2 linked regions of the Variovorax paradoxus genome follow. The main gene of each other region encodes a partner of the protein of the gene in region 2 in a complex. Links are inferred from orthologs where the notes say so. Each region holds a gene or a part of one and is shown on either strand. Other genes may lie near its edges. The genes, in order: cgtA and ybiB.

What was found.
Region 1: the proteins of ybiB (region 2) and cgtA are in contact, whole or in part, in a crystal structure (PDB 8BFT), measured with the Escherichia coli proteins. The link is inferred for Variovorax paradoxus from one-to-one orthologs.

What each region holds. Positions count from the first base shown.
Region 1 is NZ_CP123990.1:2,720,699-2,730,928, forward strand. What follows is about bases 5,174-7,944. They hold cgtA (Obg family GTPase CgtA), read left to right. Parts: upstream 5,174-5,906; coding sequence 5,907-6,983; downstream 6,984-7,944. Other genes in these bases: rplU (50S ribosomal protein L21), read left to right, coding at 5,252-5,563; rpmA (50S ribosomal protein L27), read left to right, coding at 5,576-5,836; proB (glutamate 5-kinase), read left to right, coding at 7,098-7,944. In the rest of the region: QHG62_RS13215 (prepilin peptidase), read right to left, coding at 1-828; QHG62_RS13220 (type II secretion system F family protein), read right to left, coding at 828-2,057; type IV-A pilus assembly ATPase PilB, read right to left, coding at 2,087-3,826; QHG62_RS13235 (polyprenyl synthetase family protein), read right to left, coding at 4,068-5,060; more of proB, read left to right, coding at 7,945-8,237; QHG62_RS13260 (CNP1-like family protein), read right to left, coding at 8,272-8,865; QHG62_RS13265 (RNA pyrophosphohydrolase), read right to left, coding at 8,813-9,481; QHG62_RS13270 (proline--tRNA ligase), read left to right, coding at 9,625-10,230. UniProt on the Escherichia coli protein: An essential GTPase which binds GTP, GDP and possibly (p)ppGpp with moderate affinity, with high nucleotide exchange rates and a fairly low GTP hydrolysis rate.
Region 2 is NZ_CP123990.1:3,719,775-3,736,155, forward strand. What follows is about bases 8,164-10,988. They hold ybiB (DNA-binding protein YbiB), read left to right. Parts: upstream 8,164-9,035; coding sequence 9,036-9,941; downstream 9,942-10,988. Other genes in these bases: QHG62_RS17950 (nitrate reductase), read left to right, coding at 8,164-8,968; cobA (uroporphyrinogen-III C-methyltransferase), read left to right, coding at 9,938-10,750; QHG62_RS17965 (ABC transporter ATP-binding protein), read left to right, coding at 10,919-10,988. Outside these bases: QHG62_RS17925 (MFS transporter), read left to right, coding at 216-1,481; QHG62_RS17930 (bifunctional protein-serine/threonine kinase/phosphatase), read right to left, coding at 1,499-3,199; QHG62_RS17940 (type IV pili methyl-accepting chemotaxis transducer N-terminal domain-containing protein), read left to right, coding at 4,935-5,714; nitrite reductase small subunit NirD, read left to right, coding at 5,725-6,150; more of QHG62_RS17950, read left to right, coding at 6,173-8,163; more of QHG62_RS17965, read left to right, coding at 10,989-11,944; QHG62_RS17970 (ABC transporter substrate-binding protein), read left to right, coding at 12,003-13,271; QHG62_RS17975 (ABC transporter permease), read left to right, coding at 13,276-14,193; QHG62_RS17980 (ABC transporter permease), read left to right, coding at 14,195-15,067; QHG62_RS17985 (M48 family metallopeptidase), read right to left, coding at 15,096-16,381.

The sequences.
Region 1 (10,230 bases), 1.0 Mb from region 2 along the record:
GCCGACGACCCGCAGTGCCAGGCCGATCACGGCGCCCACCAACGATGAAACCAGCACGATGGCAATGAGGTAGTCGGCCCCGAGCCAGGCGCCCAGCGCAGCCAGCAATTTGAAGTCGCCATATCCCATGCCTTCCTTGCCCGTGGCCAGTCGATAGCCATGGTACACAAGCCAGAGGCTCAGGTAGCCGAACACCGCGCCCCAGACCGCCGCATTCAATGCAACGCCAGTCCAGCCCATGGCCGCGCCGATGAGCCCCAGCCAGAGCAGCGGGTAATTGAGCGAGTCCGGCAGGAACTGCGTATCGAAATCGATCAGGAACTGGCACACCAGGAGCGCCGCGAACGCCGCCCAGAGCGCGCCCGTGGGGGTCAGGCCGAAACGGTAGGCGCACAAGGCGAAAAGCGCGCCCGTGATCAGTTCGACCATCGGGTAGCGCGGGCTGATGGATGTCTTGCAGGCTGCGCAACGGCCCCGCAGCACCAGATAGCTCAGCACCGGAATGTTCTGGTACCAGCGGATCTTGTGCCCGCAAGCCCCGCAGCGCGAAGCTGGCCGGGCCAGGTCGAATGGCGGCAGGTTCTCGATGGCCACGGCTGCCTTGTCCGCGGCGGCTTCGAGCCCTGCGGGAGGCGCCGACTTTGGCCCGAAAACCAAGGCCCAAAGCGAGGGCGCATCCTTGGACGACATGAGATTGGCCACGGCGTCCGCAAGCCAACCGCGGTACATCATCACCGGCGTGCGGTAGATCACCACATTGAGAAAGCTGCCGACCAAGAGGCCCAACACACCCGCGAAAGCGGCGTCGAACTCCCGCGATACCAGCATCAAACCACTTGGCCCAGCTTGAAGATCGGCAGGTACATCGACACCACGATGCCGCCGATGATGGTGCCCAGGAACACGATGATGATGGGTTCCATCAGGCTCGAGAGGCCGGCCACCATGTCGTCCACTTCGGACTCGTAGAAGTCGGCGGCCTTGCCGAGCATGTGGTCGATGGAGCCGGACTCTTCACCGATGGCCGTCATCTGGATCACCATCGAGGGAAACAGGTTGACGTTGGTCATGGCCGTGGTGAGGCTGGTACCGGTCGAGACCTCTTGCTGGATCTTGGCCGTCGCGTCGCCGTAAACGGTGTTGCCCGAGGCGCCGCCCACTGAGTCGAGCGCTTCGACGAGCGGAACGCCGGCGGCAAACATGGTGGCCAGGGTGCGGGTCCAGCGGGCCACGCACGATTTTTCGATGAGAGTACCGAAGATCGGCACGCGCAAAAGTGCGCGGTCCATCACCCGCTGAACTTTTTCGTTGCGCTTCCACGCCTGCAGGAAGAAGTAGATGCCGCCGCCAATTCCACCGAAGATCAGCCACCAGTACGAGACGAAGAACTCACTGATGGCCATCACGAAGAGCGTGGGAGCGGGCAGGTCGGCACCGAAGGAGGTGAACACCTCCTTGAAAGCCGGAATCACAAAGATCATGATGATTGCCACCACGATAAACGCCACGACCACCACCGATGTGGGATACATGAGTGCCGACTTGATCTTCGACTTGATCGCTTCCGTCTTCTCCATGTAGGTGGCGAGGCGGTCCAACAGGTCTTCGAGGATACCGGCCGCTTCACCAGCCTCCACCAGGTTGCAATAGAGGTTATCGAAGTACTTCGGAAACTTGCGAAACGCCGCCGAAAGCGAGGTTCCGGTCTCCACGTCGCTTCGAATGTCGTTCAGCAACTTGGCAACGCTCGGGTTCGCGTTGCCACGGCCGACGATGTCGAACGACTGCAGCAGCGGGACGCCAGCTTTCATCATCGTTGCCAATTGGCGCGTGAAAATCGCGATGTCCTTGGGCTTGATGGACTTGCCCGAGCGCATGCGGCGCTTCTTGATCTTGGATGCAAGAACCCCCTGGCGCCGCAGTGCGGCCTGCACCTGGTTCTCGCCGGCGGCGCGGAGTTCGCCACGCACCAGCTTGCCATTGCGGTCCTTGCCTTCCCACTCGTAGACAAATTCCTTGAGTGTGTTTGAAGTGCGCTTGGATGCCACTGTTGCCATTCGATCTCCGATTTCTTGCGGTGTGTTCGTTATTCGTTGGTGACCGCCACCACTTCCTCGAGTGAGGTGAGGCCTTGCATGACTTTTCTGAGGCCCGACTGCCGCAGCGAGCGGACGCCCTCGGCCTCGGACTGGCGCGCAATGTCCAACGCGCTGCCGTCGCGCAGGATGATGGCCTGGATCGCTTCGGAGATCGGCATCACCTGGTAGATGCCGACGCGGCCCTTGTAGCCGCTATTGCACGCGGAGCAGCCGACCGGTCGATAGGGCTTCCAGGAGCCGTCGAGCTCTTCTTCCTTGAAGCCTGCATCGAGCAGGGTCTGGCGGGGCACATCTGCCGGCGCACGGCAGACGTGGCACAGGCGGCGGGCCAGCCGCTGCGCAGTGATCAGGATGACGCTCGAGGCGATGTTGAACGGCGCGATGCCCATGTTCCGCATGCGCGTGAGCGTGGTCGGCGCATCGTTGGTGTGTAGCGTCGACAGCACCAGGTGGCCCGTTTGCGCGGCCTTGATGGAGATGTCTGCGGTTTCGAGGTCGCGGATTTCGCCGACCATGATGATGTCGGGATCCTGCCGGAGGAAGGCACGCAGCGCGGCGGCGAACGTGAGTCCGGCACGTTCGTTGACGTTGACCTGGTTCACCCCGGGCAGGTTGATTTCGGACGGGTCTTCCGCCGTGGCAATGTTGACGCCGGGCTGGTTCAGCAAGTTCAGGCAGGTATAGAGCGAAACCGTCTTGCCCGAACCAGTGGGGCCCGTTACCAGCACCATGCCGTAGGGGCGGCCGATCGCGTTCAGCAGCCGTTCCTTTTCATCCGCGTCGTAACCGAGCGCATCGATGCCCAGGCGCGCGCTGCTCGGATCCAGAATACGGATCACGATCTTCTCGCCGAACAGCGTGGGCAGGGTGCTCACGCGAAAGTCGATCACGCGGTCCGGGCCGATCTTGAGCTTCATCCGCCCGTCTTGCGGAATGCGCTTTTCGGAGATGTCGAGCCGGGAGATAACCTTGATGCGCGAGGCCAGCTTGTCCTTGATGAGCGTGGGCGGGCTGGCAATTTCGCGCAGTTCGCCGTCGATGCGAAAGCGCACCCGATAGTTGTGCTCGTACGGCTCGAAGTGAATGTCCGATGCGCGCATGCTGACGCCGTCAAGCAGCATCTTGTGAAGGAAGCGAACGACCGGGGCATCCTCGACTTCGGCGATGGCCGCCTGTTCGTTCGTATCGCCCGAGGTGTCCGCCGTGACGTCGTCGAACTCGAAATCCCCGCCGCCGACGATATTGTTGAGGGTTTCCGACGCGCTGACCGCGGCCGCCTCGATCATGCGCGACAGCTTGTCGTACTCGGCAATGACCCAGTCCACGCCCATCTGGGATGCGAACTTGATCTTTTCCACCGCCTGCTGGTCCGAGGGGTCGGCTGTTGCAACAATAAGACGGTTGTTGCGCTTGCTGAGCACGACGATGCGGTACGCAAGGCACAGCTTGGGGTCGAGCAGGTCCTTGGGCAGGCGCTGGTGATCGATTGCGTCCAGATCGAGCAGCGGGGCGCCAAAGGCCGAAGAAAGCGTATGGGCCAGGTCCGCCGCCGAGACGGCGCCGCTGCCGGTCAGCTCCGCAATGAAGCTGGTGCGGCTGCTCAGCGACTTCTGATAGATGTCTTCCGCAGTTTTCGCGGGCAGCTTGCCGGCCGAGACGAGGGCGCGCGCAAGGCCTGGCAGGGCGATTTGCGTGTTTTCTTTAACAGGAAGTTCGGCGGCAGCCATTCAGCGAATTGCAAAAGATGTGAAAAAATGCTTCACGATCATCGCTGAACACCCGCGTCCTGTAAATCGCTACACAGCAACAGGCACGGGCATTATTGGTGCCAGCCTAAAAGACTGGTCGGGGTGAGAGGATTCGAACCTCCGGCCTCTACGTCCCGAACGTAGCGCTCTACCAGGCTAAGCTACACCCCGATTGGTTGCAAAAAAAGAGAAGTCGTCCTTGCCAACTCTTGTGAGGTGTTCAGGCACGTCGCTCAAGCAACTGAGCCGCCAATTGTAGCAAACCGTCGGCGTGCAAATTGGACGGAAAGTCGCGCAATGCGTGAATCGCGCGTTTCGCTTCGTCGGCGGCCGCGGCGCGCGATGCTTCGAGCGCCCCGGTGCTGTGGACGATTTCGACGATCTTTCCCAGCTGGGCGGTATCGCCTGCCTGGATTGCTGCACGTACCAGTTCGCCCTGGGCAGCGTTGCCGCGCTGCATGGCAAAGATCAGCGGCAGCGTGGTCTTGCCTTCACGGAGGTCGTCGCCCACATTCTTGCCTGTTTCGTGGGCATCGCCCGCGTAGTCGAGCACGTCGTCGATCACCTGGAATGCCGTGCCCAGCGCCTGGCCGTAGGTGGCGCAGGCCTCCTCGACTTCAGGTGTTGCACCGGCCAGAACGGCGGCAAGCCGCGTGCTGGCTTCGAAAAGCTTGGCGGTCTTGGAGCGGATCACGCGCAGGTAGGCCGCTTCATCCAACGATGCGTCGTGCATGTTCATCAACTGAAGCACTTCGCCTTCGGCGATCACGTTGGTTGCCTCGGCCAGAATTTGCATGATGCGCATGTTGTTTGCATCCAACATCATCTGGAAGGCGCGCGAGTACAGGAAGTCGCCGACCAGCACGCTGGCCGGATTTCCGAACGATTCGTTGGCCGTGGGGCGCCCGCGCCGCAGGGTCGATTCGTCGACGACATCATCGTGCAGCAGGGTGGCCGTGTGGATGAACTCCACCACGGCCGCGAGGTTGAAGCGCTGCTCGCCGGTGTATCCCAGCGCCCCCGACATGAGCAGCAGCAGTGCCGGCCGCAGGCGTTTGCCGCCCGCGGAGATGATGTATTTGGAAACCTGGCTGACCAGAGGCACGCCCGTATCGAGGCGCCGCGCGATCACACGGTCGACTTCGACCATGTCGCCGGCGATCAAATCCAGCACGGTGGCGGTGGGGGAGGTATCGGCGGCGTGAACTGGCAAGGCGTTTGCGCGCGGCGCGTCTGAGTACGGAAGGTAGCGGCGGCACAAGGCCGGAAGGCGCAGATTATAGGGACGAGCCGGAGGTCGTCCGGGGCCGGCCCGGGCCCAAACCATGTTAGCGCGTGCAAACCGTGCTAGAATCTAGGGCTCTGCGGAATTCGCCGTAGAGCTCATATTCCCAAGAGGTTCACATGTACGCGGTCATAAAAACCGGCGGCAAGCAGTATCGCGTTGCTTCCGGCGAAAAAATTAAAGTAGAACAGATTGCTGCGGATGTAGGCCAGGAAATCGTGATCGATCAGGTTCTCGCAGTCGGCAACGGCAGCGAAATCAAGGTTGGTACGCCCCTGGTGTCCGGCGCAACGGTGACAGTCACGGTACTGTCGCACGGCAAGCACGACAAGGTTCGCATCTTCAAGATGCGCCGTCGCAAGCACTATCAGAAACGTCAAGGCCATCGCCAGCAGTTCACCGAACTGCAAATCGGCGCGATCGCCGGCTAAGGAGAAGATTCCATGGCACAGAAAAAAGGCGGCGGCTCAACGCGAAACGGGCGCGATTCCAAGCCCAAGATGCTCGGTGTGAAGGCTTTCGGCGGCGAACTGATCAGCGCAGGCTCGATCATCGTGCGCCAGCGCGGCACCCAGTTCCACCCCGGCGTGAACGTCGGCGTGGGCAAGGACCACACGCTGTTCGCACTGGTCGACGGCCACGTGTCGTTCGGCGTCAAGGGCGCACTGAACAAGCACATGGTCAACGTGACCCCCGCGGCATAAGCCCAGGTCACTTCGATCAGCTCGAAGCCCCGCTTTGCCGGGGCTTCTTCATTTGTACACTGGATACCCCATGAAGTTCGTCGACGAAGCCTTCATCGACATCGCCGCAGGCGATGGCGGCAACGGCTGCGTGTCGTTCCGTCATGAAAAATACAAGGAATTCGGCGGCCCCAATGGCGGCGACGGCGGCCGCGGCGGCCACGTCTACGCGGTGGCCGATTCCAACCTCAACACCCTGGTCGACTTCCGCTACTCGCGCCGCCACGAGGCCAGGCGCGGTGAGCACGGCATGGGCTCCGACATGTTCGGCGCGGCCGGCGACGACATCATCCTGAAGATGCCCGTCGGCACCATCATCAGCGATGCCGAAACCGGCGAAGTGCTGTATGAGCTGCTGAAAGAGGGCGAGGTCATCACCATTGCCAAGGGTGGCGACGGCGGCTTCGGCAACATGCGCTTCAAGAGCGCCATCAACCGCGCGCCCCGGCAGAAAACGCCCGGCTGGCCCGGCGAGAAGAAAAGCCTCAAGCTCGAACTCAAGGTGCTTGCCGACGTCGGCCTGCTCGGCATGCCCAACGCGGGCAAGTCGACGCTGATCAGCGCCATCTCGAATGCGCGTCCGCGCATTGCGGACTACCCGTTCACCACGCTGCATCCGAATCTGGGCGTGGTTCGCGTCGGCCCGGAGCAGAGCTTCGTGGTGGCGGACCTTCCCGGCCTGATCGAAGGTGCTTCGGAAGGTGCCGGCCTGGGCCACCTGTTCCTGCGTCACCTGCAGCGCACCCGATTGCTGCTGCACGTGATCGATCTTGCGCCGTTCGACGAGTCCGTCGATCCCGTGGCACAGGCCAAGGCCATCGTCGGCGAGCTGAAGAAGTACGACACGGCGCTCTACGAGAAGCCGCGCTGGCTCGTGCTCAACAAGCTCGACATGGTGCCCGGCGACGAGCGTGCCGCGCGCATCAAGGACTTCGTGAAGCGCATGCGCTTCAAGGGCCCGGTGTTCGAGATCTCGGCGCTCACGCGCGAGGGCTGCGAGCATCTGGTGCAGGCGGTGTACCAGCACATCAAGGCGGAGCAGGTGGCTGAGCAAGTGCCGGCCGAAGTCGATCCGCGCTTTGCCGAACTGCCGCCAGATCCAAACTGAGCGCCGCGCGGCCTGGGCAGGGCATCCCTGATGCTCGCGTCGAGACGACCCGGCAGGCGCTCCAGAAAAAGCAGAACACGCACCATTCACGACGACTGACAGCGACAGCCTCAAATGACCTCGAATTCCGGATCCACTGCCCTGCGGGACGCCCGCCGAATCGTCGTCAAGGTGGGCTCGAGCCTCGTAACCAATGAGGGGCGGGGACTCGATGAGGCGGCCATCGGCGAATGGTGCCGCCAGCTTGCTGAACTCGTGCGTGATGGGCGCGAAGTCGTCATGGTGTCCAGCGGAGCCATTGCCGAAGGCATGAAGCGCCTCGGCTGGCGCACCCGGCCGCACGAAGTCCACGAACTCCAGGCGGCAGCGGCCGTCGGGCAGATGGGCTTGGCCCAGATGTACGAGACCAAGCTGCGCGAGAACGAAATGGGCAGTGCGCAGGTGCTGCTGACCCATGCCGACCTGGCCGACCGCGAGCGCTATCTCAATGCCCGTTCGACCCTTGTCACGCTGCTCAGGCTCGGCGTGGTGCCGGTCATCAACGAGAACGACACCGTCGTCGTCGACGAGATCAAGTTCGGCGACAACGACACGCTCGGCGCACTGGTGGCCAACCTGGTCGAGGCCGATGCGCTGGTCATCCTGACCGATCAAAAAGGGCTCTTCACTGCCGATCCACGCAAGGACCCGGACGCCAGCTTCGTGCACGAGGCGGCGGCGGGCGATCCGGCGCTCGAAGCCATGGCGGGCGGCGCAGGCTCCAGCCTCGGCCGCGGCGGCATGATCACCAAGATCCTGGCGGCCAAGCGCGCCGCCGGCTCTGGCGCCTCCACCGTGATTGCCTGGGGCCGCGAACCCGACGCCCTGTTGCGCCTTGCGCGTGGTGAACCCATCGGTACCCTGCTGGTTGCCCAGACCGCCAAGCACCAGGCCCGCAAGCGCTGGATGGCCGATCACCTGCAGTTGCGCGGCGCCGTGACCGTCGATGCCGGTGCGGCGGCCAAGGTGCGCGCCGAAGGCAAGAGCCTGCTGCCCATTGGCATGACGAGTGTCTCGGGCGAGTTTTCGCGCGGCGACGTGATTGCGGTTCGCGATACCGAAGGCCTGGAGCTGGCCCGCGGCTTGGCCAACTATTCGAGCGTCGAGGCGCGCCTGCTGTGCCGCAAGCCCTCGTCTGAATTCGAGCGCTTGCTGGGCTACGTGGCAGAGCCGGAAATGGTGCACCGCGACAACATGGTGCTGATGCCCAGCTGATCAAAAAAACGGGGCCCAAGGCCCCGTTACCGGTTTACTGGACTTCGCGAATCGGATTTCGCAGGTTCCGGACCATGTCCCCGACCGAATTGCGCGGCGCATTGCCGCGGCACAGCGCCTGGGTCGACAGCGCCCGGGCGTAGCGCGAGTTCAGGTTGTCTATGCGCTTCCACTCCGGCGTCTTGGTTTCCTGCCAGGTGCCGTTGTTGTAGCGGGCATAGCTCTTCAACTCCCCGGTCGAGCAGCGTACGCCTTCATAGAACGCGTTGGTGCCCCCGCCGTCGCGGTTCTGTGCCACCACCACGTAGCGCACGATGCCGTCCGGCGTGATTGCAATGGTGCTCGGGTCGACGCCGAATTTCAGCGTCATGTAGGGTGGCATCTCGATCGGCAGCAGACGGCTTTCGCTGAAAGCCGGCGGCGGAGGTACTGCGGTTTCGGCCCACTCGGTGTCCGACTCGGTTCGCTTGGGCGGCGGCGGCATGCCCGCCTGCGCCCAGTCGGGGTTGTCGGTGTCGTGAGCCCCTGATGCGCACCCCGCAAGCACGGCCACGCACAGGAGAAGCAGGGCGCGTTCAGCGTTGCGACGGAAGGAAAGGCGCTTTGTTGTTGGGAGAAGAAGGTTCATCGCTCACTGAAGGAATGTCGGGATGCGGATCGAAACTGCCGCCTGGCGGCAGGTCCAGGCCCGCGGGCGCGCCGCCGTCTGGCGTGTGGCGCTCGAACTCTCGGGCGCGCACATTGCTGCGCAGAAAACGGTTGCGGAAATCCTGCCGCGGCAGGTAGCGAGCGAGCTCGGTCAGTGCCATCTCGTAGACGCCGCGTTTGAATTCGACGACCACATCGAGCGGCACCCAGTAATCGTGCCATCGCCAGGCGTCGAACTCGGGGTGGTCGGTCGCGCGCAGGTTCAAGTCCCAGTCGTGACCGATCAATTGCAGCAAATACCAGATTTGCTTCTGGCCCTTGTAGTGGCCCCGTGCGTCACGGCGAATGAACCGATCCGGCACCTCGTAGCGCAACCAGTCACGGGTACGGGCCACGATGCGCACGTGCTCCGGATGGAGCCCGACTTCCTCGTGCAGTTCCCGGAACATGGCTTGTTCGGGACTTTCCCCGCGGTCTATGCCGCCTTGCGGAAACTGCCAGGAATGCGTGCGTATGCGTTTGCCCCAGAAAACCTGGTTTCTCTGGTTGAGCAGGATGATGCCGACGTTGGGCCTGAAGCCGTCCCGGTCGAGCATAATCAAACCCCAATTTTTGAACTGAGTCGATTATGCATGCCGGGTTGCGCTCGGCAAGCGGCCAGTTCGAGGCTCACGGGTTCCCGGAGGTCTCTTCCGGCGCCTGTTTTCCCTACGACTTTGAATCCACCAGCGCGATCCCGATGAAAGCTTCCCGATTTTTTGTCTCCACCCTCAAGGAAGCGCCGGCCGACGCCGAAGTCGCGAGCCACCGGCTCATGATGCGCGCCGGCATGATCAAGAAGCTCGGCACCGGCATCTATACCTACATGCCCATGGGCCTGCGCGTGATCCGCAAGGTCGAGGCCATCGTGCGCGAGGAAATGAACCGCGCCGGCGCGGTCGAGCTCACGATGCCCGTGGTGCAGCCGGCCGAGTTCTGGCAAGAGACCGGCCGCTTCGACAAGATGGGCCCCGAGCTGCTGCGCATCAAGGACCGGCACGACCGCGACTTCGTGGTCCAGCCGACCAGCGAAGAAGTGGTGACTGACATCGCGCGCCAGGAAATTCGCAGCTACAAGCAGCTGCCGAAGAATTTCTACCAGATCCAGACCAAGTTCCGGGACGAACGCCGTCCGCGCTTCGGCCTCATGCGTGGGCGCGAGTTCATCATGAAGGACGCCTACAGCTTCGACCGCGACCTGGACGCCGCCAAGGCCAGCTACCAGGTCATGGCCGATGCGTACCGCCGCATCTTCGACCGCTTCGGCCTGCGCTACCGTGCCGTGGCGGCCGACAGCGGCGCCATC
Region 2 (16,381 bases):
TCGTTTTCGCAGGCACGTCTCTTGCATCGACACGGGTGCGGTGTAACGAAGCACCGCTTTGGTGAGGCTGCAGGCTCCTGCATCCATCCTGGCTGCGCAATGGCCGGGAAGCACCCCCACGCCGACAGCGTCCGCCGCCGGCATTCCGCCCCAACCCCGTCCGTCGACTCGGCCCATCAAAGGCTGCGCCGCGGCATTTCGCACGATTGAACGCCATGTCCAGTTTCAGGACCTTCTTGCACTCAGGCCACGGCCCGACGCTGTTCGCGGCCTTTCTGTACTTCTCGTTCTCCTGCTGCATCTGGGTGCTCAACGGCGCCATGGCGCCGTTCATCGGCGAAACCTTCGATCTTTCGCCCGCGCAAAAGGGCCTGATGCTGTCGGTGCCCATCATTGCGGGCGCGCTCATGCGCTTTCCACTGGGCATCCTCTCGCAATACATCGGCCGCAAGAACGCCACGCTGGTCGAGATGGGCATGATCGCCGTGGCCATGCTGTTCGGCTTCTTCTTCGTGAAGAGCTTCAACGACCTGCTGGCCATGGGCGTGCTGCTGGGCATTGCGGGCGCCAGCTTCGGCGTGGCGCTGTCGCTGGGTTCGGGCTGGTTTCCGCCGCAGCACAAGGGCCTGGCCATGGGCCTGGTGGGTGCCGGCAACGTGGGCACGGCGGTGTCGGTGCTGGTGGCGCCGCCGCTCGCGCAATGGCTCGGCTGGCAGGCGGTGTATGCCGTGGCGGCCGCCGCCATCCTGGTGCCGATGGTGGTGATGGTGGTGTTCGCCAAGGAGCCGCCCGACGTCGACAGCCACGCGAGCTTTCGCGAGCACATTGCCTGCCTGTTCGAAAAAGACGGCTGGGTGTTCAGCCTGATCTACGGCGTGACCTTCGGCGGCTTCATCGGCCTCATCACCTTTTTGCCCTCTTACTACTACGACCAGTTCGGCGTGAGCAAGGTGCAGGCGGGGCAACTCACGATGCTGGCGGCCTTCATGGGCGCCGCGGTGCGCATCGTCGGCGGCTGGATCTCCGACCGCTGGGGCGGCGTGAACACGCTCACGGTGGTGCTGCTGGTGGTGGCTGTCGGGCTGGTGCTTGTGGGCATCTCGTCGTCTTCTCTTGCACTCACCACGCTGCTCTTGATCTTGTGCTTTGCTGCGCTGGGCGCAGGCAACGGCGCGCTGTTTCAGCTGGTGCCGCTGCGCTGGCCCACCAGCACCGCAGTGGCCGGTTCGATGATCGGCGAAATCGGCGCACTGGGCGGCGGCCTTGTGCCCAACGCCATGGGCCTGTCGAAGCAATACCTGGGCAGCTACGTGTGGGGCTTTGTTTTCTTCGGCGTGCTGTCGCTCATCATGCTGGGCGTGATGCGCGTGATGCAGATCCGCTGGACCCGCACCTGGGCCGAAAAAGGTGGCCGTGCCCGCACTGCGCCGTCACCCGCCCCGGCCAAGTACACCGCTCCACCGAAGGCGGCGCGGCCATGACCCTTTTGCGTTCGCCGTCAACGTGGCAAGAACAGCAGCCACACCACGAGCAGTGCGTTGAACAGCAGCGACACGGCGAGCGCGATCTTGTAGAGCGCGGCCGGGTCGCGGCGGATCAGCGGCGTGGCGGGCGGCGCACCCACCGGGCGGGACGCGCCCCGCTCCAGGGCGAGCAGCATTTCCTCGGCGGTTTCGAAGCGCTCCTTCGGATCGCGCGCAACAGCCTTGCGCACGAGATGGTCGAGCCACACGGGTACATCGGGCCGCAGGCGCGAGAGCGCGGCCGGGTCGCGCCGATAGCGCGCCACCTGGTAGGGCTCGATTTCGCCATAAGGCAAGTGCCCGCCGAGCCACTGATAGAGCGTAACGCCGAGCGCGAACAGGTCGCTGCCGGTGTCGGCATGCGCGCCTTCCCATTGCTCGGGGTTGATGTAGCTCGGCGTGCCCGCATGCAGTTCGCGCTGGGCCGCGCCTTCGCGGCCCGACAGCGCCACGCCCAGGTCGAGAATGCGCCATCGGCCGTCGTCGCCCAGGTGCAGGTTGCCCGGCTTGATGTCTCGGTGCACCACGCCGTGGCGGTGCAGCCGGCCCAGGGCCTTGGTCACCTGGATGGCCGCAGCAACCACTTCGGCGACGGCACCGCGGCTATCGGATTTGCGCATCTGCTCCAGCGTTCGGCCCCCATGCCAATCGAACACGATGTAGAGCGCGCTGGCGTTTTCTGCACGCTCGTGCACGCGCACGAACCCGCCGCTCCCCACGCGCTGGCCCAGCCAGGCTTCGTGCGCGAGCATCGCGCGCTCCTGCGGATCGCTGGCGCGCGAGGGATGCAGCGTCTTGAGCGCCACCAGTTCACGCGTGGCAGCGCTGCGCGCCTGGTAGAGCAGGTGCACGCCGGTATCGGCCACCAAGGCAGTGACCACGTAGCCGTCGAGCACCTCGCCCACCTTCAGCAAGGGCGGCGGCGCCAAGCGGCGGCCGTCTCCCAGCTCGTCGTCCAGCTGCCGCGAATCGAGGCCGACGACGCGAATGACCAAGGCGGTCGCGTTGTCGCGCGTTGCGGCATCGAGCGCCGCGTTCACCAGCGCCTCGCTCGCCTGCTCGGCGCTCCCCTGCAAGGCCAGCGCGGCCAGGCGCTGCGGCTTGAGCACGCCGTGCACGCCGTCGGACGTGAGCACGAAGCAGTCGCCCACGCGCACATCGCCCTGCGCATAGTCGACGCGCACCTGGTCGTCCAGGCCGATGGCGCGCGTCAAGCGGCTGCGCATGTCCGGATGCTCGAAGGCATGGTCCTGCGTCAGCGGCATGGCCGGCTCGCCGTCGGCGCGCACGCGCCAGGCGCGCGTGTCGCCCACATGCGCGAGCGTGTAGCTCTGGCCGTGCAGCACCAGCGCCGTGAGCGTGGTGAGCGCGGTCGCGCTGCCCTGGCGCCGGCGGTTGTGATCGGCAAGCCAGGCGTTCTGCGCCGCCACCAGGCGGTCGAGCGCGGCGGTCGGCTCCCATGTGGCGGGCGTTGCGAAGTAGTCGGCCAGCAAGCCCATTACGGTGGTCTGCGCCGCTTCCAGGCCGCGTCCGCCGGTGGACACGCCGTCCGCAATGGCGGCAATGAGCCCGCGCGACTCGTCCCCCGGAGGTGCGTTGACGGCACCGGCAAAGTCTTCGTTCACTTCGCGCGGTCCGCGCTGGCTGCTGTAGCCGATGTCCACTTCAAAGCTCATGGCGCCATTCTCCATGTGCTTTCCACGCACTTCGCACGCGCACCGCGTGCTTCCTTTGCTTGATTCGTTGAAAGGCCCCACCCCATGCACAAACTCAAGCTCGTGATGGTCGGCAACGGCATGGCCGGCGTGCGCCGGCGTGCGCACCCTGGAAGAGCTCCTGAAGCTCGCCCCGGACATGTACGACATCACCGTCTTCGGCGCCGAGCCGCACCCCAACTACAACCGCATCCTGCTGTCGCCCGTGCTGGCCGGCGAGCAGACCGTGGACGAGATCGTGCTCAACAGCTGGGAGTGGTACACGGACAACCACATCACCCTGCATGCCGGCAAGAAGGTGGTCGAAGTCGACCGCGTCAAGCGCATCGTGCGCGCCGTCGACTCGCAAGGCGCCGTCACCGAGGCCGCCTACGACCGCCTCCTGATGTGCACCGGCTCCAATCCCTTCATGCTCCCCGTGCCCGGCAAGGACTTGAAGGGCGTGATCGCCTACCGCGACATTGCCGACACCGACTACATGATCGAGACCGCCCGCACCCACAAGCACGCGGTCGTCATCGGCGGGGGCCTGTTCACCGCCGGCGGCGACTATTCGGCCACGCCCAAGAAGAAGGCGGTGTGCGGCTGCACCGACGCGAGCCACCAGGAGGTGCGCGAAGCGATCAAGAAGGAACACTACCTCACGCACGACGAGGTCTACCGCAAGCCACCAGGAGGTGCGCGAAGCGATCAAGAAGGAACACTACCTCACGCACGACGAGGTCTACCGCAACCTGGGCTGGCGCACGCCCAACGGCTGCGCGACCTGCCGCCCGGCCATCAACTACTACCTGATCTCCACCTGGCCCAAGGAAGCCAAGGACGATCCGCAGAGCCGCTTCATCAACGAGCGCAGCCACGCCAACATCCAGAAGGACGGCACCTATTCGGTGATTCCGCGCATGTGGGGCGGCCACACCACCCCGGACGAGCTGCGGCGCATCGCGGATGCGGCGGACAAGTACAAGATTCCGACGGTCAAGGTCACGGGCGGCCAGCGCATCGACCTCCTGGGGGTGAAGAAGGAAGACCTGGAGGGGGTGTGGAAGGACATCGGCATGCCGTCGGGCTTTGCCTATGCCAAGAGCCTGCGCACGGTGAAGACCTGCGTGGGCAGCGAGTGGTGCCGCTTCGGCACGCAGGATTCGACCCAGATGGGCAAGGACCTGGAGCGGGCGCTGTGGGCGATGTATTCGCCGCACAAGGTCAAGCTGGCGGTCTCGGGCTGCCCGCGCAACTGCGCCGAGGCGGGGATCAAGGACGTGGGGGTGATCGGGGTGGATTCGGGCTGGGAGCTGTATGTGGGCGGCAACGGCGGCATCAAGACGGAGGTGGCGCAGTTCCTGGTGAAGGTGAAGACGGCCGCCGAGGTGATGGAGTACTCGGGCGCCTTCCTGCAGCTGTACCGCGAGGAAGGCTGGTACCTGGAGCGCACGGTGCACTACATCGGTCGCGTGGGGCTGGACTATGTGAAGAAGAAGATCCTGGAAGACGAGGCCGGCCGCAAGGCGCTGTGGGAGCGGCTGCAGTTCGCGCTGGACGGGGAGCCTCCTGGAAGACGAGGCCGGCCGCAAGGCGCTGTGGGAGCGGCTGCAGTTCGCGCTGGACGGGGAGCCCGATCCCTGGTTCGAGTCCAGCCAGGCTTCTGTGGATGTGCGGCAGTTCACGCCGCTCACGGTGTAGGCGGGGAAGCTACTTGAAAAGACGACTCTTCATCGCTTCTTCCGCGCTTGCCGCGGTGGGTGCCCGCGCGCAGGTGGCCGACCTCAACGACGCCATCAACAAGGCGGGCCGCCAGCGCATGCTCTCGCAGCGTGCGAGCAAGGCGTATCTCGCGCTGGCGCAAAAGGTAGAAACGCGCAATGCGCAGCAAGTGCTCGACAAATCGATTGCACTGTTCGAAAGGCAACTGACCGAGCTCAAGGCCTTTGCACCGAGCCCGGCCATCCGCGGCACCTACGACGCACTCGACGGCGCCTGGGGCGAATTCAAGCGCGAACTCACCGCCCCTGCATTCGACAAGGACGGCGCCACCAGGATCGTCAAGCTCGATGCCGCCGTGCTCACGCTTGCGAACCAGGGCACCACACAGTACGAAACCGCCTCGGGCAAGCCGGTGGGCCGGCTGGTGAACATCGCCGGCCGGCAGCGCATGCTGTCCCAGCGCATGGCCAAGTTCTACCTGGCCGGCGCAATGCAGATCGACACGGCTGGCAGCACGGCCGAAATCACAAAGGCGCGCGGCGAATTCCTTGCCGCGCTCGAAACCCTGCGCAACGCGCCGGAAGCTACGGCGCAAATCCGCCAGGAACTGGTTCTGGCCGATGCGCAGTGGATGTTCTTCAACCGCGGCCTCCAGCGCCTCGAAGGCGCCGCCACCTCACCCGCCCTGATGTCCGACGTGTTCGTGGCCAGCGAGAACCTGCTGGCCATCATGGACCGCGTGACCGGCCTGTATTCAGACCTCAAAACCTAGAGACCCCACCATGAGCGAATGGAAAGCCATCTGCCGCATCGACGACATCCCCGTGCTGGGCGCCCGCCGCGTGGCGCGCCCCGTGGGTGTGGCCGTCGCCGTGTTCCGCAATTCAGAAGACCAGGTGTTTGCGCTGCTCGACCGCTGCCCGCACAAAGGCGGCCCATTGAGCCAGGGCATCGTGTTCGGTACCAGCGTGGCCTGCCCGCTGCACAACTGGGCCATCGGGCTGGACGACGGCTGCGCCAAGTCGCCTGACGAAGGATGCACGCCGAAGTTCGCGGTGAAGCTCGCCGAGGGCGTGGTGCACCTGGATGCGGAAGAACTCAAGACACATGCCATCGACCTGGCGCCTCCCCGCGCCGGCCCCGGCGCCGCAACGGCCGGCAAGCTGGGCGACGAGACCTTCGACGTGCAGGCGCCGCACGGCAGCTGAACGCCAAACCAAGGCACGACCCATGGAAGAAACTCGCTCCACCTGCCCCTACTGCGGCGTGGGCTGCGGTGTGATCATCGAGTCCGAAGGCGCGCAGATCACCGGCGTGCGCGGAGACCCCGACCACCCGGCCAACTTCGGGCGCCTTTGCACCAAGGGCTCCACGCTGCACCTCACGGCCACGGCCACGGTCACGCGCCAGACGCGGCTGCTGCAGCCGATGCGGCGCGCCGTGCGCCGCGCCGAACCAACACCCATCTCGTGGGACACCGCGCTCGACGGCGCGGTCGACAAGTTCGCGCAGGTGATCCGCGACCACGGGCCCGACGCCGTGGGCTTCTATGTGTCGGGCCAGCTGCTTACCGAGGACTACTACGTCTTCAACAAGCTCGCCAAGGGTTTGATCGGCACCAACAACATCGACACCAACTCGCGCCTGTGCATGAGCAGCGCGGTGGCCGGCTACAAGCAGACGCTGGGCGCCGATGCCCCGCCCGCCTGCTACGACGACCTGAAGCACGCCGAGTGCCTTTTCATCGTGGGCAGCAATGCCGCGTGGGCGCATCCGATCCTCTTTCGGCGGATCGAGGACGCGAAGGCCGCCAACCCGGGCATGAAGATCGTCGTGGCCGATCCGCGCCGCACCGACACGGTGGAAATTGCCGACCTGTTCCTGCCCATCCAGCCGGGCACTGATGTCATGCTGTTCAACGGCATGCTGCACCTCATGCTGTGGGAAGGCTGGACCGACAACCGCTACATCGCGGCCCACACCACGGGCTTCGATGCATTGAAGGCCACGGTGCGCGAATGCACGCCCGACAAGGTGGCGCAGATCTGCGGCATCTCGAAGGACGACCTGCTTTCCGCGGCGCGCATGTTCGCAACCTCGCCCGCCACGCTGAGCCTGTATTGCCAAGGCCTCAACCAGTCGTCGAGCGGCACGGCCAAGAACGCGGCGCTGATCAACCTGCACCTGGCGACCGGGCAGATCGGCAAGCCCGGCGCGGGCCCGTTCTCGCTCACCGGCCAACCCAACGCCATGGGCGGGCGCGAAGTGGGCGGCTTGGCCAACCTGCTGAGCGCGCACCGCGACCTGGCCAACCCTGCGCACCGCGCGGAAGTGGCAGCGCTGTGGAACCTGCCCTCCGTGCCCGAGAAGCCCGGCAAGACCGCGGTCGAGATGTTCCAGGCCGCGGCCGACGGAGAGATCCGCGCGCTGTGGATTGCCTGCACCAACCCCGCCCAGTCGATGCCCAACCAGGCCACGGTGCGCCGCGCCCTCGAGCGCGCCGAATTCGTCGTGGTGCAAGAGGCTTTTTCGACCACATCGACCTGCGCCTTCGCAGACCTGCTGCTGCCCGCCACCACATGGGGCGAGAAGGAAGGCACCGTGACCAACAGCGAACGCCGCATCTCGCGCGTGCGCCCCGCGGTGGCGGCGCCCGGCGAGGCACGCCACGACTGGTCGATTGCCGTCGACTTTGCGCGCCGGCTCGAACAGCGGCTCGGCCGCACGGCCACGCTGTTTCCCTACGAAAACGCCGAACGCGTGTGGAACGAGCACCGCGAATCCACCCGCGGGCGCGACCTCGACATTACGGGCCTGAGCTACGCAATGCTCGACACGGCCGGCCCGCAGCAATGGCCATTGAAGGAAGGCGAGACCACCGGCCGCGCCCGCCTCTACGAAGACGGCATTTTTCCTACGCCGGACGGCCGCGCGCGCTTCGTCGACACCGTCTACAAGCCGGTGGCTGAGGCGCGCGAGGCGCGCTATCCGTTCTCGCTGAACACCGGCCGCCTGCGCGACCAGTGGCACGGCATGAGCCGCACCGGCACGGTCGGCCGACTGTTCGGCCATGTGGCCGAGCCGGTGGTCCAGATGAACGCGCAGGACATGGCGCGCCGCCTGCTGAAAGACGGCGACCTGGTGCACCTCACCTCCAAGCGCGGCTCCATCCTGCTGCCCGCGCGCGCCAGCGCCGAGATCGGCCTGAGCCAGGCTTTCGTCGCGATGCATTGGGGCGAGGAATACCTGAGCGGCTGCTCTTCGACCGGCACGCCGCTGGCCGGCATCAATGCGCTGACCACGCCGGCCTACTGCCCCACCTCGAAGCAGCCCGAGCTCAAGCACACGCCGGTCAAGATCCTCAAGGCCGAGCTGCCGTGGTCGCTGCTCGCCATGGCCTGGCTGCCGCCCGACGCCGCCTTTGCCGCGCAGCAGGCGCTCAAGCCGCTGATGGCGATGTTTCCGTTTGCCACCTGCGTGCCGTTCTCGGGCAACACGCCGGGCGAAGAGCGCAGCGGCATCCTGTTTCGCGCGGCTGCGCACGACACGCCGGACGACAGCCTCATCGACCGCATCGAAGGCGTGCTTGGCCTGGGTGCAAGCGATGCCCTGCGCTACGCCGACCGCCGACGCGGCCAGCGCCGCGTGGCCCGGCTGGTGCGCCGCGCCGACGGTAATGCAGGGCTCGAAGCCTTCCTGCTGGGCGGCGACACCAGCGCCGAGGCCTGGATCGGCACCTTGCTGCGCGAGGAAATTCCGGCCCAAACCTACGGCCGGCTGCTGCTGTCGCCGGGCGCCCGCGCGCCGGTGGCGGTGCAGTCCCGCGGACAAACGGTCTGCACCTGCTTCAACGTGACCGACCTGGCCATCCTGGGTGAACTGGGCCGCTGCAGCGGCACGCCCGGGGAGCGGCTGGCCTCGCTGCAGGGCGCGCTCAAATGCGGCACCAACTGCGGCTCCTGCCTGCCCGAACTCAAGCGAATGGTGCGGGCAACGCCGGCGGAGGTCATTGCAGAGGGTGCATAGGGGCGCATGGAGGGGCATAAGCCGCCTTGCTTTCCGGCATAAGCATTGCGGGACAATCGGGGCACCCATGGGAATCAGCCAATACATCAAGGAAATCGGGCGCGGCGCGCGAGGCGCCAAGCCGCTCACGCGCGAACAGGCCTCGGACCTGTTCGGCCAGGTGCTGGACGGCACCGTGACAGACCTCGAAATCGGCGGCTTCTGCCTGGCCATGCGCATCAAGGGCGAAACGCCTGAAGAGATGGCCGGTTTTCTCGATGCGACGCATGCTCGGCTCAACCACGTTCCGGCCGCCGACCGTCCGCTCATCGTGCTGCCGAGCTACAACGGCGCGCGCAAGCTGCCGGTTCTCACGCCGTTGCTCGCGCTGCTGCTCGCCCGCGAAGGCCTGCCGGTGCTGGTGCACGGCAGCGCCACTGAAACATCGCGCGTGCTGGCTTCAAACGTGCTGGAGGCATTGGACATTCCCATGCTCACCGCCATCCGAAAGATTGCGCCCGGCGAAATCGGCTTTGCACCGACCGAGCTGCTCAACCCCGCGCTCAAGCGGCTGCTCGACGTGCGCCGCGTGGTGGGCCTGCGCAACCCTGGCCACAGCGTGGTCAAGCTGATGCAGCCGACCACCGGCCCCTGCGTGGTCGTGGCAAGCTATACGCATCCGGAATACGCGCGCACGATGGGCGAGACCTTCGAGCTCATGGGCATGACCGCCCTGCTTTCGCGCGGCCTCGAGGGCGAAGTGGTGTCCGACCCGCGCCGCACTGCGCAGATCGACGGCTTTGTGCGCGGCGTGCGCAGCGAGCTGCAGGCGCAGGCCGCCGGCACGTCGAACGAGGTGCCGGGGCTGCCGAAAGAGATCGACGTCGCGACCACGGCCGACTACACGCGGCGCGTGCTGAATGGCGAGCTTCCCGTGCCGGAGGCCATTGCCACCCAGGTCAGGCACATCACGCAACTGGCAGCCCACGCATGAACGCACCCGCATCCCCATTCACCGCCGGAAGCTGCACGCTGGTGGGCGCCGGCCCAGGGGACCCCGAACTGCTGACGATCAAGGCCGTGAAGGCAATACAGGCCGCGACCGTGCTGCTGGTGGACGACCTCGTGAGCGAGAGCATCCTGGCTTCTTATGCGCGGCCCGGCGCACGCATCGTGCACGTGGGCAAGCGCGGCGGCTGCAAGAGCACGCCGCAGGCGTTCATCGAACGGCTCATGATCACCGCGGTGCGCGAAGGCGAAACCGTAGTGCGCCTCAAGGGTGGCGATCCCTTCATCTTTGGCCGTGGCGGCGAAGAAGTCGAGCACCTGCGCGAAGCCGGCATCGAATGCACGGTGATCAACGGGATCACCGCCGGCTTGGCCGCCGTGACCTCGCTGGGCGTGCCGCTCACGCACCGCGACCACGCGCAGGGCGTGGTGTTCGTCACCGGCCACGCCAAGACCGGCGCCAGCGCGCACGAAGACGCCACTGATTGGCGTGCGCTGGCTGCCACCGCGCACAGCGCGCGGCTCACGCTCGTGATCTACATGGGGGTGGCAGGCGCGGGCCACATCGAACGCGAACTGCTGCAGGGACTGCCCGGCGACACGCCGGTGGCGGTCATCCAGCACGCAAGCCTGCCGCAGCAGCGTCACGTCACGGCCACGCTCGAACGGCTGCAGTCCTGCATTGCCGAAGCCGGGCTCGCGAGCCCGGCCATCATCATTGTGGGCGACGTGCTGCGCGGCCTGGCCGCTGCGGCGCTGCCGATGGGATCGGACGCCGGCCGGTTCGGCACCTGAGCCGACGGAAAGAGAAGGCTCGGCTAACTCGGGCTGTTCTATAAGGCCTGCTGAGCCCCCGGTCGTTGCACTCGCCCGCGCAGGGCGCTTTAGCACCCATGTGGCATGGAGCGTGCTTAACGCCAGCATGCTCGTTTTTCGACCGTCTTTCGTTCGCGGCGCCAGCCAATGACCGCCGTCGCCACGCCTCCGCCCGCAGCCGTTGAAATCGTCGCGCTGAGCAAGCGCTACGCCGTGGGCACGCCGCCCGCAGTGGATCAGATCGACCTGCGCATTGCGAGCGGCAGCTACTGCTGCCTGCTCGGCCCCTCGGGCTGCGGCAAGAGCACCACGCTGCGGATGATTGCGGGGCACGAGTCGGTCACCAGCGGCGACATACTTCTGGACAACCGCAACATCACCAACCTACCCGCCGCGGCGCGCGGCACGGCGATGATGTTCCAGAGCTTTGCGCTGTTCCCGCACCTCTCGGCGGTGGACAACGTGGCCTTCAGCCTCAAGATGAAAGGCACGGGCAAGGCCGAGCGCCAGAAGCGCGCTCGCGACCTGCTGGAACGGGTGGCAATGGGCCACCTGGCCGACCGCAAGCCCGGCGAACTCTCTGGCGGCCAGCAGCAGCGCGTGGCGCTGGCGCGCGCACTCATTACCGAGCCGCGGGTGCTGCTGCTCGACGAGCCGCTGTCGGCGCTCGACCCCTTCTTGCGCATCCAGATGCGCGCCGAACTGCGGCGCTGGCAGAAGGAGCTGGGGCTGACTTTCGTTCACGTGACTCACTCGCAGGAAGAAGCGATGGCGCTGGCGGACACCATGGTGGTGATGAACCACGGCGTGATCGAACAGGTCGGCTCGCCGCACCAGATCTACAACCATCCCGCGAACGAATTCGTCGCGCGATTCATGGGCGGCCACAACGTGTTCGACACGCCCGCCGGCCCGATTGCCGTGCGCAACGACCACATGCGGATCGCGCCGGCGTCCGGCGATGGGGGCATTGCCGCGGCAATCACCGACGTCGAGTACCAGGGCACCTACGTGCTGCTCGGCCTCGCGCTCGAAGCTGCTGCGCCCGGGCGCCAGAACGTGTCGGTGCTGCTGGGCGAAGCCGCCTTTCTGGCAAGCCCCTATGCGCCGGGCGATGCGGTGCGCCTTGCATGGGCCGAGGCCGATGCGCGCGCACTCGCCGTCGCAGCGTAGTCCTCCCTTTCCGTTCCGTTCCGTTCATCCGCCACCTTTTTTCCACGGAGACTCTTCCATGACCGACCCCATCGACTCTTCCGCCGGACTCCAGCGCCGCACCCTGCTGCAAGGCACCGCCGGCATCCTGGCGACGGGCATTGCGCCCTTCGTGCATGCACAGGAAAAAATCGTGCTGCGCTACCTGGGCACCGCGGTGAACCAGGACAAGGCGATTGCCGAGAAGTTCAAGGCCGACACGGGCATCGAGATCCAGTACGTGGCCGTGACCACCGACGACGTGACCAAGCGCGCAGTGACTGCACCCAACAGCTTCGACCTGATCGACACCGAGTTCTTCTCGCTCAAGAAGATCGTGCCCACCGGCAACCTGAAGGGCATCGACACCAAGAAGATCAAGAACGCCGACAAGATCACCACGCTCTTCACCAAGGGCGAAGTCGCCGGCAAGGCCGTGGGCGACCAGGGCACCGCGCCCAAGAAGGTGATTTATCTCGAAGGCGAAAAGTCGAAGAAGTTCGCCGCCGCGCCCACGCAGTTCATGTCGCTCATCCCCACGGTCTACAACGCCGACACGCTGGGTATTCGCCCCGACCTGATCAAGCGGCCCATTGGTTCGTGGGCCGAGCTGCTGAACCCCGAGTTCAAGGGCAAGGCCGCGATCCTGAACATTCCATCGATCGGCATCATGGACGCGGCGATGGTGGTGGAGGCCAAGGGCATCCACAAGTACAAGGACAAGGGCAACATGACCAAGGCCGAGATCGACCTGACGATCAAGACCCTGATCGAAGCCAAGAAGGCCGGCCAGTTCCGCGCGCTGTGGAAGGACTTCAACGAATCGGTCAACCTGATGGCCTCGGGCGAGGTGGTGATCCAGTCGATGTGGTCGCCGGCCGTGACTGCGGTGCGCACCAAGGGCATTGCCTGCAGCTTCCAGCCGCTGAAGGAAGGCTACCGCGCCTGGGCCGCCGGCTTCGGCCTGCCCGCCACGCTCTCGGGCAAGAAGCTCGACGGCGCCTATGAATTCATCAACTGGTTCCTCGACGGCTGGGCCGGCGCGTACCTCAACCGCCAGGGCTACTACAGCGCCGTGCTCGACACGGCCAAGGCCAAGATGGAAGCCTACGAGTGGGCCTACTGGATGGAAGGCAAGGCCGCCTCGCAAGACATCAAGGGCCCGAACGGCGACCTGCTGGCCAAGGCCGGTGCGGTGCGCGACGGCGGCAGCTACGAGCAGCGAATGGGCGGCATCGCGTGCTGGAACGCGGTGATGGACGAGAACGAGTACATGGTCAGAAAGTGGAACGAGTTCGTTGCCGCCTGATCCTGTGAGCGCTCCCAATTCCAGCGCGCACGCGCCCAGCCCGTCCGTCCATGCCGTAAAGGCATGGTGGCAGGCGGCGCCGTTCGCGCTGGTGTTCTTGCTGTTCTTCTTGATTCCGCTGGCGCTGATCGCGATGGTCAGCCTGTGGAACTTCAACGAGTACGAGTTGATCCCGGCGGTGACGCTGCGCAACTATGCAAGCCTCTTCGAAGGCTGCTCGCAGCTCACGGACAACGGCGATCTGTGCGTCACGCTCAACACCTACCTGAGCACTTTCAAGTTCTGCCTGCTGGTGTGGAGCATCACGCTGCTCATCGGTTTTTCGGTCGCATATTTCCTGGCTTTCCATGTGCGCTCGTCGACGATGCAGACGGTGCTGTTCGTGCTGTGCACCATGCCGTTCTGGACATCAAACGTGATCCGCATGATCTCGTGGGTGCCGCTCCTGGGGCGCAACGGCCTGGTCAACCAGATGCTGATGGGGATGGGCCTGGTCGAGCAACCGGTCGAGTGGCTGCTGTTCTCCGATTTTTCAGTGGTGCTCGCCTTCGTGCACCTCTACACGATGTTCATGATCGTGCCGATCTTCAACAGCATGATGCGCATCGACCGCTCGCTGCTCGAAGCAGCCAGCGACGCGGGCGCCTCGGGCTGGCAGACGCTGTGGAATGTGGTGGTGCCGCTGTCGCGCACCGGCATCCTCATCGGCTCGATCTTCGTCATCACCATCGTGATGGGCGACTTCGTGACCATCGGCGTGATGGGCGGCCAGCAGATCGCATCGATCGGCAAGATCATCCAGGTGCAGACCTCGTACCTGCAGTTTCCGCTGGCTGCGGCCAACGCGATGATTCTGCTGGCGGTGGTGCTGATGATCATCTGGGGGCTGACGCGGCTTGTCGATATTCGTAAGGAACTCTGAGATGGAACGCCGTCCCGGCTTCTGGCCCCTTGCGATCGTGTTCGGACTTTTCGTGCTGTTCCTCTACGGCCCGATGATCACGATCTTCATCCTGAGCTTCCAGGGCCCCGAAGGCGGCCTCACCTTTCCGCTGCGCGGCGTCTCGCTGCACTGGTTCTACAAACTGGCCGAAGGCCTGGGCACTGTCGACATCGGCGCGGCGTTCAGGCGCTCGCTGGCGCTGGGCGCGGTGGTCATGGGCTTCACCGTGGTGCTGTCGGTGCTGGCCGGACTCGCGTTCCGCAAGAAGCTGGCGGGCAGCAACGCGCTGTTCTTCGTGACGGTGGCGAGCCTCATCATGCCGTCGATCATCATTTCGCTCGGCATCGGCCTGCAGTTCCGGCTCATCGACACCGGCGTCAAGAGCCTGCTCGAGGCCATGGACGCCACCACCCTGCTCGAAGGCTACGGCACCGCGCTCGGCCTCTTCAGCTCCGCCCTCGGCGCGCACCTGACGTGGACCCTGCCCTTCGGCCTGCTCATCATGTTCGCGGTGTTCAACCGCTTCAACCCCGCCTTCGAGGAAGCCGCGCGCGACCTCGGCGCCACGCCGTGGCAGACCTTCCGGTACGTGGTGCTGCCGCTGATCGGCCCGTCGATCGTCGGCATCGGCATGTTCGGCTTCACGCTGTCGTGGGACGAGATTGCCCGCACCTCGCAGGCCATCGGCGATGTCAACACGCTGCCGCTCGAGCTGCAGGGCCTGACATCGACCGTCACGACGCCGTCGATCTATGCGCTGGGGACGGTGACCACTGTTGTTTCGCTGTTCGTGATGGCTGTGGCATTAGGCACGGCGGCGCTGCTGCGCCGGCGTGCAGTTCGGCCGCGCTGAGCCTGAAGCCGCGGCCTGGCTGCTCGCGTCAACCAAAGTAGGGATGCTCCGGTGGAAAGAGTGCCCGCTTGACGAAAGTACGCCATTGCGCCGGCGCGCGCTGACCGAGCACGACCAAGCCCGCGCTATAGGCTTGCGCCCGATATAGCGGCGTCAAACCCGCGAGTGCTTCTTCGGCTTGGCGCGGATCCTTGCTGGTCTTCAGCACAGCCACGAATGCACGAATTTTCTGCGCGTCTTCAGGCGAGATGTACTTGAGCAATGCCATCTGCTTGTCCGTCGGTCTTCCATGCTTGATGGAAAGGCCGATACCGGGAAGCAGCGATTCGAAATCGCCGACCGTCATCGTGGTGCTTGCATCAAGCGCCTTCGCCACCTGCTTCTCGTTCGCCCCATCCGAAGCACCGATGAGCACCAGCAGGCGCACTGGCGGCTGCGCGCCAGATGTCGCAATGCCAAACGCCTTGTCCAGGTTGCCGCGGCTCATCTCGAGGTAGCCGAACGCGGAGCTGTCCGGAGGAATGTCCTTGCCGGTGCGAAGAATCTGCTGCATCTGAAGGAAGCTCGATTTGGCACTGAGGTCGTCGAGCGACACGCTCTCGCCCTGCTCGATGCGCCTGATGCGCGCCAAATCATCGGTCGTGATCTGAGCGAGATACGGAGCCTTGGCGCCAGCTCTTTCGTAAGCGCGGCGCGCTTCGGGCCAAGCCTGATCGCCCGCCCAGGCGTGCCCCGCGGCATAGGCGAACCAGGCGCTGTCGGGATGCTCTGCCGCCCCCTTCTTGAAAGCAGCGTCCTTGGCGGGGCCTTCGGCCATGCATCGCACCGCCAGATAGCCCAGATCACTCGCCGCTGGATGCGCTTGCGCCAGCGCGCGATGCTGCCCGCAAATACTCTCGCGCTTTTCGGGCGTATCAGCTTGGTTCTGCTGTTCGCGCAACGAGAGAACCTCCAGAGGCGCCCGTACCAGCCGCGCGGCAACAATCCGCGCGTGGCTTTCAGGGGCGTACTGGTCGGCCGCCGCCAACCACTCGAGCAGGTAGGCCGATTGACCCGAATCCCACTTGCCGTGCACTTCGATGAGTGCCTTGCGGTCGGTCTCGGTGTCGATCATGCTCAGCATGTTGCTGGCGGACCGGGGCTCCGGGCCGCTGATGACCGAACGCGTGCCGCCGTTGCTCCCCTTGCTTGTGCTGATCTGCCGCGGCGGGGTTTCGAATAGCACGTCCGCGGACTGCATCGACCAGCGCGGTGCCCCTAGCTTTTTCTCGGGCCTTGCAGATGCCTGCCCGTACACCGCCGTCCACGCAACCA